DNA from 2 places in the Streptomyces sp. NPDC012637 genome. Region 1 is predicted to be linked to the other one. Evidence: riboswitches for the same ligand, from Rfam matches in the RefSeq annotation. Region 1 holds a riboswitch; the other holds the start of a gene.
The links. Region 1 has a riboswitch for S-adenosylmethionine ahead of thrC (threonine synthase). Riboswitches for the same ligand answer to the same signal wherever they lie in the genome.

Region 1 (4,171 bases):
CGACCACCCTCCGGTCACCCGCGGGCCCACGCTCCGGCCACCGGTGGACCCGCGCGCCGGCACCGGTGGACCCGCGCGCCGCCACCCGTGGGCGCACCCGCCGGTCCCCCACCCGCACATGCCGCCGACCTCCACGGACAAACGCGCGAGGGGCCCGCATCCAGGTCAGGATGCGGGCCCCTCGACGGAAGTGCGTCGGTGGCCGATCGCGCCGCGCTCAGACGGCGAGCTTGACCATGTCCGCCTGCGGACCCTTCTGGCCCTGCGAGATCTCGAACTCGACCCGCTGACCCTCTTCGAGGGTGCGGTACCCGTCCATCTGGATCGCGCTGTAGTGGACGAAAACATCCGCACCACCGTCGACCGCGATGAAGCCGTAGCCCTTCTCCGCGTTGAACCACTTGACGGTGCCCTGAGCCATGCCTAACTCCCCTATTACTGGCCCTTGCGCGGGACCGCACTTCGCGGACCCGGGTCAGACCCTGCGCCGGAACGCGTCGACCGCGGCTGAATGTATCTGCCCAACTGCCCTCTGCAACAGGTCAATCGGACGAGAATTCTGGGCACCCCGGAAAGGGGAATTGGGGAGATTACGCTGAATTCCGGGGCAAGTCGGGCCCGGCAAACGGCGCAGATGGGGCACAAGGCGCGGGCACTTTGGCTGCTTCTTGTCAGGTCGAGGCGCATTCTCATATGCGTCTGGCATGGGCAGCGGAGGGGGCTTCCCCAACTCTATCGCGCTCAACCATGCAGAATTGCCCCTTCCGCTTCTTCCCGCGGAAGGGGCAATTCAGTACTGACCGGTAAGGGTCGGCCTTTACGGATCGGCGCTGACGGATCAGCCGCTTACGGACCGGCCTCTTACGACTCGTCCGCCGAGGGATCGGCCGCTGACGAATCGGTAGCCGATCGATCGGCCGCAGACGGAGCGGTCGCCGACGGATCGGCCGTTGACGGAGCGGTCGCCGACGGATCGGTCGCAGACGGAGCGGTCGCCGACGGATCGGTCGCAGACGGCTCAGCAGCCTCCGGCGACCGCCGGGATGATCGAGACGCCGGCGCCGTCCGGAGTCGCCGTCTCCAGACCCTGCTCGAAGCGCACGTCGTCGTCGTTCACGTACACGTTGACGAAGCGGCGCAGCTTGCCCTGGTCGTCCAGGACGCGGGCGGCGATGCCCGTGTGGTTCTTCTCCAGGTCGGCGATGACCTCGGCGAGGGTCGTGCCCTCGGCGGGGACCTCGGCCTGGCCGCCCGTGTAGGTGCGGAGGATGGTGGGGATGCGGACGTTCACGGCCATGTCTTCGTAACCTCTCGGCGCGTCGGGCGGGTCAGTGGGCCAGGCCCGCGTCGCGGAACGCGTCCAGGCTCGGGCGGATGGTGGCGGTCGCCTGCGAGCTGTCGGCCACAGCGTCCAGGGTCTTGAGGCCGTCGCCGGTGTTGAGGACGACCGTCGTCAGCGTGGGGTCGAGCAGACCGTTCTCGACGAGCTTGCGCGTCACGCCGACGGTCACGCCGCCCGCGGTCTCGGCGAAGATGCCCTCGGTGCGGGCGAGGACCTTGATGGCGTCGACGACCTGCTCGTCGTTCACGTCCTCCACGGCGCCGCCCGTACGGCGGGCGATGTCGAGGACGTACGGGCCGTCGGCCGGGTTGCCGATGGCCAGCGACTTGGCGATGGTGTTCGGCTTCTGGGGCCGTACGACGTCGTGGCCGGCCTTGAAGGCCGCCGACACCGGGGAGCAGCCCTCGGCCTGGGCGCCGAAGATCTTGTACGGCTTGTCCTCGACCAGGCCCAGCTTGACGAGCTCCTGCAGACCCTTGTCGATCTTGGTGAGCTGGGAGCCGGAGGCGATCGGGATGACCAGCTGGTCCGGGATGACCCAGCCGAGCTGCTCGCAGATCTCGTACGCGAGCGTCTTCGAGCCCTCGCCGTAGTACGGGCGGAGGTTGACGTTGACGAAGCCCCAGCCCTCGCCGAGCGGGTCGCCGATGAGCTCCGAGCAGAAGCGGTTCACGTCGTCGTAGTTGCCCTCGATGGCGACCAGGTCGCCGCCGTAGACACCGGCCATGACGACCTTGCCCTGCTCCAGGTCGTGCGGGATGAACACGCAGGAGCGGAAGCCGGCCCGGGCGGCGGCGGCGCCGACGGCACCGGCCAGGTTGCCCGTGGAGGAGCAGGAGAGGGTGGTGAAGCCGAAGGCGCGCGCGGCCTCGATGGCCTGGGCGACGACCCGGTCCTTGAAGGAGTGGGTCGGGTTGCCGGAGTCGTCCTTGACGAACAGCTTGCCGGGCTCGACGCCGATCTCGCGGGCGAGGTTGTCGGCCTGGACGAGCTTGGTCCAGCCGGGGTTCAGGTTGGGCTTCTCCGCGACGTCGGCGGGGACGGGCAGCAGCGGCGCGTAGCGCCAGATGTTGGCCGGGCCGGCCTCGATGCGCTTGCGCAGCGCCTCGGGGTCGCCGGTCGGCAGGTCGTAGGCGACTTCGAGCGGGCCGAAACACAGCTCGCAGGCGAAGATCGGGCCGAGCGGGAAGGTCTCACCGCATTCACGACAGGAGAGGCCGGACGCGGGACCGAGGTCGACGGTGGTACCGGGAGCAGAGGTTCCGGAAGCGGGTGCGACGGTCTGTACAGCCATTGGAGGCGAGGCCCTTTCTCCTCATCTTCCTCATGACGCATTTCGCCATGAGACGGATTTGGCACCTTCCCTAGTCGGGGACCTCACTGGAGGACGAGTAGTGACCGACTGGAGGGTTGCCGGGGCTTCAACGGGCCGTTTCCCTCTGCCCCTCTGGATGAGCGGTATTCGATTGTGAGACGCGGGCGGCACCCCGACATGCATCGGGCATCCGCGTTGTTCAAGACTGTAACCGAAGCCCTGGACGGGCGAGACGGTCGTCCGATCCGCGAGATGGAGATCACGTTGCTGGAAGAAGTGGAGCGCTGGCTGGCCCGGCGGTCCTGGTCCGTGGCCGACCGTCCGCTGGAGCGGGTCCTCGCCGCGAAGCGCGGGACGAAGGTCAGCGTGGTCCTGCCCGCGCTGAACGAGGAGGCGACGGTCGGCGCGATCGTCTCCGTGATCCGCCGCGAGCTGATGACGGAGGCGGTGCCGCTGGTGGACGAGCTGGTGGTGATCGACTCGGGCTCCACGGACCGTACGGCGGAGGTGGCCGCGGCGGCCGGCGCGCGGGTGGTGGCGCGGGACGCGATCCTGCCGCGGATACCCGCGGTCCCCGGCAAGGGCGAGGTGCTCTGGCGGTCACTGATGGTGACGAGCGGGGACGTCGTCTGCTTCGTCGACGCGGATCTGCGGGACTTCTCGGCGGACTTCGTGACGGGGATCGTCGGCCCGCTTCTCACCGACCCGGACGTGGACTTCGTGAAGGCGATGTACGACCGGCCGCTCGGCGACGCCCCTGGTCAGGGCGGGCGTGTGACGGAGCTGGTGGCCCGGCCGCTGCTCAATCTGCACTGGCCGCGACTGGCCGGGTTCGTGCAGCCGCTGGGCGGCGAGTACGCGGCACGGCGCTCGCTCCTCGAGCAACTGCCGTTCCCGGTCGGTTACGGAGTGGAGCTGGGCCTGCTGGTGGACGCGCTGCACACGGTCGGCCTGGACGCGCTCGCACAGGTGGACGTGGGAGTGCGCAAGCACCGCCACCAGGACGGGCAGGCTCTGGGCCGGATGGCGGCGGCGATCTACCGGACGGCGCAGCTGCGGCTCTCGCGCGGCCATCTCGTACGGCCGCTGCTGACCCAGTTCGAGCGGGGCGAGGACGGCTTCGCGCCGCGCACGTACCCGGTGGACACGGAGGAGCGCCCGCCGATGACGGAGATCGCGGAGTACGCGGAGCGGCGCCGCGTGGCGTAACACCCGATAATGCGCCTTTCTGGATAAATTTCCGTTTCATGCGGTTCAGAACGGAAACGGGAATTCTGCTGGGAGCCCTGGGCCTCATCACCGGGGCGCTGTCCTGCGCCGGAGCCGGCCCCGCCGCCGCCGGCACGGTCGAGCCCTCCGGCGAGCGCGAAGCCGGCGTGTACCTCGGCGACGCCAGGACCGACCTCGGCAAGGCCGGCGGGACGGCCCCGAAGATCACGTACACCTCTTCCCCGGCGCACACGCCGTCCGCCATTCCGCGCCCCGGCCCGCACGGCGGCGCGGCCGCCCGGGGC
Region 2 (4,171 bases), on a different contig from region 1:
GGGGATAAGGTGAAGCCACCAGCCGCGGCCACCGAGGGAGAAAGCCAGCCGTGATCACCGCGATCGTGCTCATCAAGACCAGCGTGGACCGCATCCCCGAGATCGCCGAGGCCATCGCCGCGATCGACTCCGTCAGCGAGGTCTTCTCGGTCACCGGCACCTACGACCTGATCGCCATGGTCCGGGTCGGGCGCCACGACGACCTGGCCGACATCATCCCGGGCCAGATCTCCAAGATCCCCGGTGTCGAGGCCACGGACACGCACGTCGCCTTCCGCGCGTACTCGCAGCACGAGCTGGACGCGGCCTTCGCCATCGGCCTGGAGTCGTAGGGCTCGGAGAACCCCCTGGCACACCGGTGAAGCCGGCCTCTCCCCCGCGGGAGGCCGGCTTCGCTCGTATCACTCGAACGGGGGAACGCGGTCGGCCGCGGTACGGCCCCGGTTCAGCCGCGGTCCGGAACGCAGCGGCCGTCCTCGGTGCGGTACTTCCACTGGGCGCCGTCGCGCACCAGCTCCTTCACCGCGCCGACGAACCGCTCCACGTGCTCGTCGGGCGTGCCCGCGCCGAAGCTCACCCGGATCGCGTTGAGGGAGCGCTCGCCGGGGGCCGCCTCCGGGGCGCCGCACTCGCCCGGGTCCTGCGGGTCGCTGCCGAGCAGGGTGCGCACCAGCGGGTGGGCGCAGAAGAGGCCGTCGCGGACGCCGATGCCGTACTCGGCGGAGAGCGCGGCGGCGAAGTGGGAGCTGTTCCAGCCCTCCACGACGAAGGAGATGACGCCGACGCGCGGAGCGTCGTCGCCGAACAGGGAGAGCACCCGGACCTCGGGCACCTCGGCCAGACCCTCGCGGACCTTGGCGATGAGGTGCCGCTCGCGGGCGACGAGGGAGTCGAAGCCGGCCTCGGTGAGCGCCTTGCAGGCGGAGGCGATGGAGTAGACGCCGATGACGTTCGGCGAACCGGCTTCATGCCGGGCCGCGGTGGTGTGCCACTCCACGTCCACACCACCGTCGGCCCGACGGGCCACCTTGCGGGAGGCGCCGCCGCCCGCGAGGTAGGGCTCGGAGTCCTGCAGCCAGTCGGCGCGCCCGGCGAGGACGCCTGAGCCGAACGGGGCGTACAGCTTGTGCCCGGAGAAGGCGACCCAGTCCACGTCCAGCTCCCGTACGGAGACGGGGTGGTGGGGCGCGAGCTGGGCGGCGTCCAGGACGATCCGCGCGCCGTGCGCGTGCGCGGCGGCGGTGAGTTCGCGCACCGGCCACAGCTCGCCGGTGACGTTCGAGGCGCCGGTCACGCAGACCAGGGCGGGGCCGTAGGGGTCCCGGTCGGCGAGGGCGCGCTCCAGGATGGCGACGGCCTGCTCCGGGGTGCGCGGCGCGTCGAGGTAGGTGACGCGGGCGTCCCGCCACGGGAGCAACGAGGCGTGGTGCTCGGTCTCGAAGACGAAGACCTGGCAGTCGGCGGGGATCACCTGGGCGAGCAGGTTGAGCGAGTCGGTGGTGGAGCGGGTGAAGACGACCTGGTCGCCGGGGCGGCAGTCGAGGAACTCGGCGACGGTGGCGCGGCTGTTCTCGAAGAGGTCGGTGGAGAGCTGGGAGAGGTACCCGGCGCCGCGGTGGACGCTGCCGTAGTACGGGGCGTAGGCGGCCACGTCGTCCCAGACGCGCTGGAGCGCCGGGGCGCTGGCGGCGTAGTCGAGCGCCGCGTAGGTGACCTCGCCGCCGGTGACGAGGGGGACGGTGACGTCACGGCCCAGGACCGGCAGCGGCGCGTCGCAGCAGGGGTCGGAGTCGGCCGGGGCGGCGGCGGAAGCGGTGACGGAAGCGGCGTTCGGGCGTGCGGACATGACGGTGTCTCCCGGCATAAAAGGGGCGCGAAAGGGCGTGAGGGGGCCGCGGGCGGCAGCGCGCAGACGGGTGCCGCGTACGGATGTCGGAGTGGAGAAAGGGGCCGGAGGCCCTAGCGCATTCGCTTGCTCACGAGACAACGCTCCCTAGAGGACCAAGGACCCCAGGGTGTGCGCAGGGGTCCGCGCTTGCCGCAGGCTTCTGCTCGTGCGGCCTGGTCTTCACCCGGGGCACCCCGCCACGGACGGAGGGTTGCCGGACAGCCAGCCGGGGCTTTGTCGCTGTCACTCATGACCTGGTCCAGAACCTATGCCAGACGATCACGACGACGCAACCCCGTCCCGGCATCCGGGACGGGGCCGCAACGTGCCGTTCACACGGGCTCAGGCGTTGCTGGCCGCGATCCAGCGCTCCAGGACGCGGCGGGCGGAGCCCGAGTCGATCGACTCGGCGGCCCGGTCCATGCCGGCCCGCAGCTGCTCCGCGAGGGTGCCGTCGCCCGGCTCCAGGGCGACCAGCGCGGCCGCCGAGTTGAGCAGCACCGCGTCCCGTACCGGGCCGGTCTCGCCGGCGAGCAGCCGCCGGGCGACGTCGGCGTTGTAGGAGGGGTCGCCGCCGCGCAGGGCGTCCAGGGTCACCGGCTCGATGCCGACGTCCCGCGGGTCGAAGCGCTCCTCGCGGACGGCGCCGTCGCGCACCACCCACACCCGGGAGGTGCCGGTGGTGGTCAGCTCGTCCAGGCCGTCGTCGCCGCGGAAGACGAGGGCGGAGTTGCCGCGGTCGGCGAGCACGCCGGCCACGATCGGCGCCATGCGCGGATCGGCGACGCCGACGGCCTGGGCGCGCACCTTGGCCGGATTGGTGAGCGGGCCGAGCACGTTGAAGGTGGTGCGGATGCCGAGCTGGCCGCGGGCGGCGGCGACGTACCGCAGCGAGGGGTGGAACTTCACCGCGAAGCAGATGGTGATGCCCGCCTCCTCGGCGACCTCGGCGACCCGCTTCGGGGTGAGGTTCAGGTTGATGCCGAGCTTCTCCAGGACGTCGGAGGAGCCGGAGGCGGAGGAGGCGGCGCGGTTGCCGTGCTTCACGACCCTGACCCCGGCGCCGGCCACCACGATCGACGACATCGTGGAGATGTTCACCGTCTTGGCCCCGTCGCCGCCGGTGCCGACGATGTCGACGCTCGGCCCGGCCACCTCGATGACGTTGGCGTGCTCGTACATGGTCCGTACGAGACCGGAGATCTCCGCCACCGTCTCGCCCTTGGCCCGCAGGGCCACCATGAACCCGGCGATCTGCGCGTCGGTCGCCTCGCCGCGCATGATCAGGTCCATCGCCCAGGCGGTGTCGTCGGCGGACAGGTCGCGGCCTTCGAGGAGTCCGTTCAGCAGGACGGGCCAGGAGCGGCCCGCCGCGAAGTCGCCTCCAGCGGGGTTCACAGCGCTCATGGTCGCTCCTGGTGTGTACGTGCGGGACTGCGAGGTCGTCTCCCACCCTATCGATCTCCGGGGACGGCAAAGAGCCCCGTCCATCGAATGGACGGGGCTCTCGCCGTGGCGACTACCAGGTCAGGTGGTCAGGTGATCAGTGGTGGCCGTGGCCGCTCTCGATCTCCTTGAACTCCTCGACCGTCGGCTTGGCGACCTGGTTGTCCGCGCCGTAGTAACCCCGGTTGAGCTTGACCCGGAGCTTCTCCATGCGGCCGATCTTGCGCTCCACGCCGTTCTCGTCGACGGCCGGCGGCAGCTCGGCCGGCTCGTACTGCTCGTGGGCGGTGAGCTTGTAGCGCTCGCCCTGGCTGAGCGGCTGGTGGACCTCGACGAACTCACCGTGCGGCAGGCGCTTGATGATGCCGGACTCGCGACCGTGCAGCACCTTGTCCTTGTCCCGGCGCTGGAGGCCGAGGCAGATCCGCTTGGTGACGATGAACGCGATGACCGGTCCGACGAAGAAGAAGATCCGGACGAACCAGGTGATCGCGTTGATCGACAGGTGGAAGTGCGTGGCCCAGAGGTCGTTGCCACCACCGACGAGCATGATCATGTACGCGGTGATCCAGGCGACACCGAAGGCGGTGCGCGTCGGAGCGTTGCGCGGGCGCTGCGCGATGTGGTGCTCGCGCTTGTCGCCGGTGATCCAGGACTCGATGAACGGGTAGACCGCGATGGCCGCCAGGACCACCGGGAAGATCACCAGCGGGATGAAGACGCCCAGGACCAGCGTGTGGCCCCAGAGGTTGATCTCCCAGCCCGGCATGACGCGGATCAGACCCTCGGCGAAGCCCATGTACCAGTCGGGCTGGGCGCCGGTGGACACCTGGTCCG

Region 2: linked by a shared signal. The riboswitch ahead of ACFY8W_RS15090 (aminotransferase class V-fold PLP-dependent enzyme) and the one ahead of thrC (threonine synthase) in region 1 are both predicted to bind S-adenosylmethionine.

Annotation. Positions count from the first base shown of each region.
Region 1 is NZ_JBIBDS010000002.1:884,559-888,729, forward strand. It holds gene ACFY8W_RS12245 (cold-shock protein) at 218-421, opposite strand; gene ACFY8W_RS12250 (MoaD/ThiS family protein) at 1,019-1,297, opposite strand; gene thrC (threonine synthase) at 1,329-2,636, opposite strand; SAM riboswitch class I at 2,655-2,800, opposite strand; gene ACFY8W_RS12260 (glucosyl-3-phosphoglycerate synthase) at 2,922-3,866, shown strand; gene ACFY8W_RS12265 (hypothetical protein) at 3,905-4,171, shown strand, end outside.
Region 2 is NZ_JBIBDS010000003.1:449,869-454,039, reverse strand. It holds gene ACFY8W_RS15100 (rhomboid family intramembrane serine protease) at 1-54, shown strand, start outside; gene ACFY8W_RS15095 (Lrp/AsnC family transcriptional regulator) at 51-332, shown strand; gene ACFY8W_RS15090 (aminotransferase class V-fold PLP-dependent enzyme) at 446-1,846, opposite strand; SAM riboswitch class IV at 2,027-2,143, opposite strand; gene trpD (anthranilate phosphoribosyltransferase) at 2,231-3,295, opposite strand; gene ACFY8W_RS15080 (cytochrome b N-terminal domain-containing protein) at 3,432-4,171, opposite strand, start outside.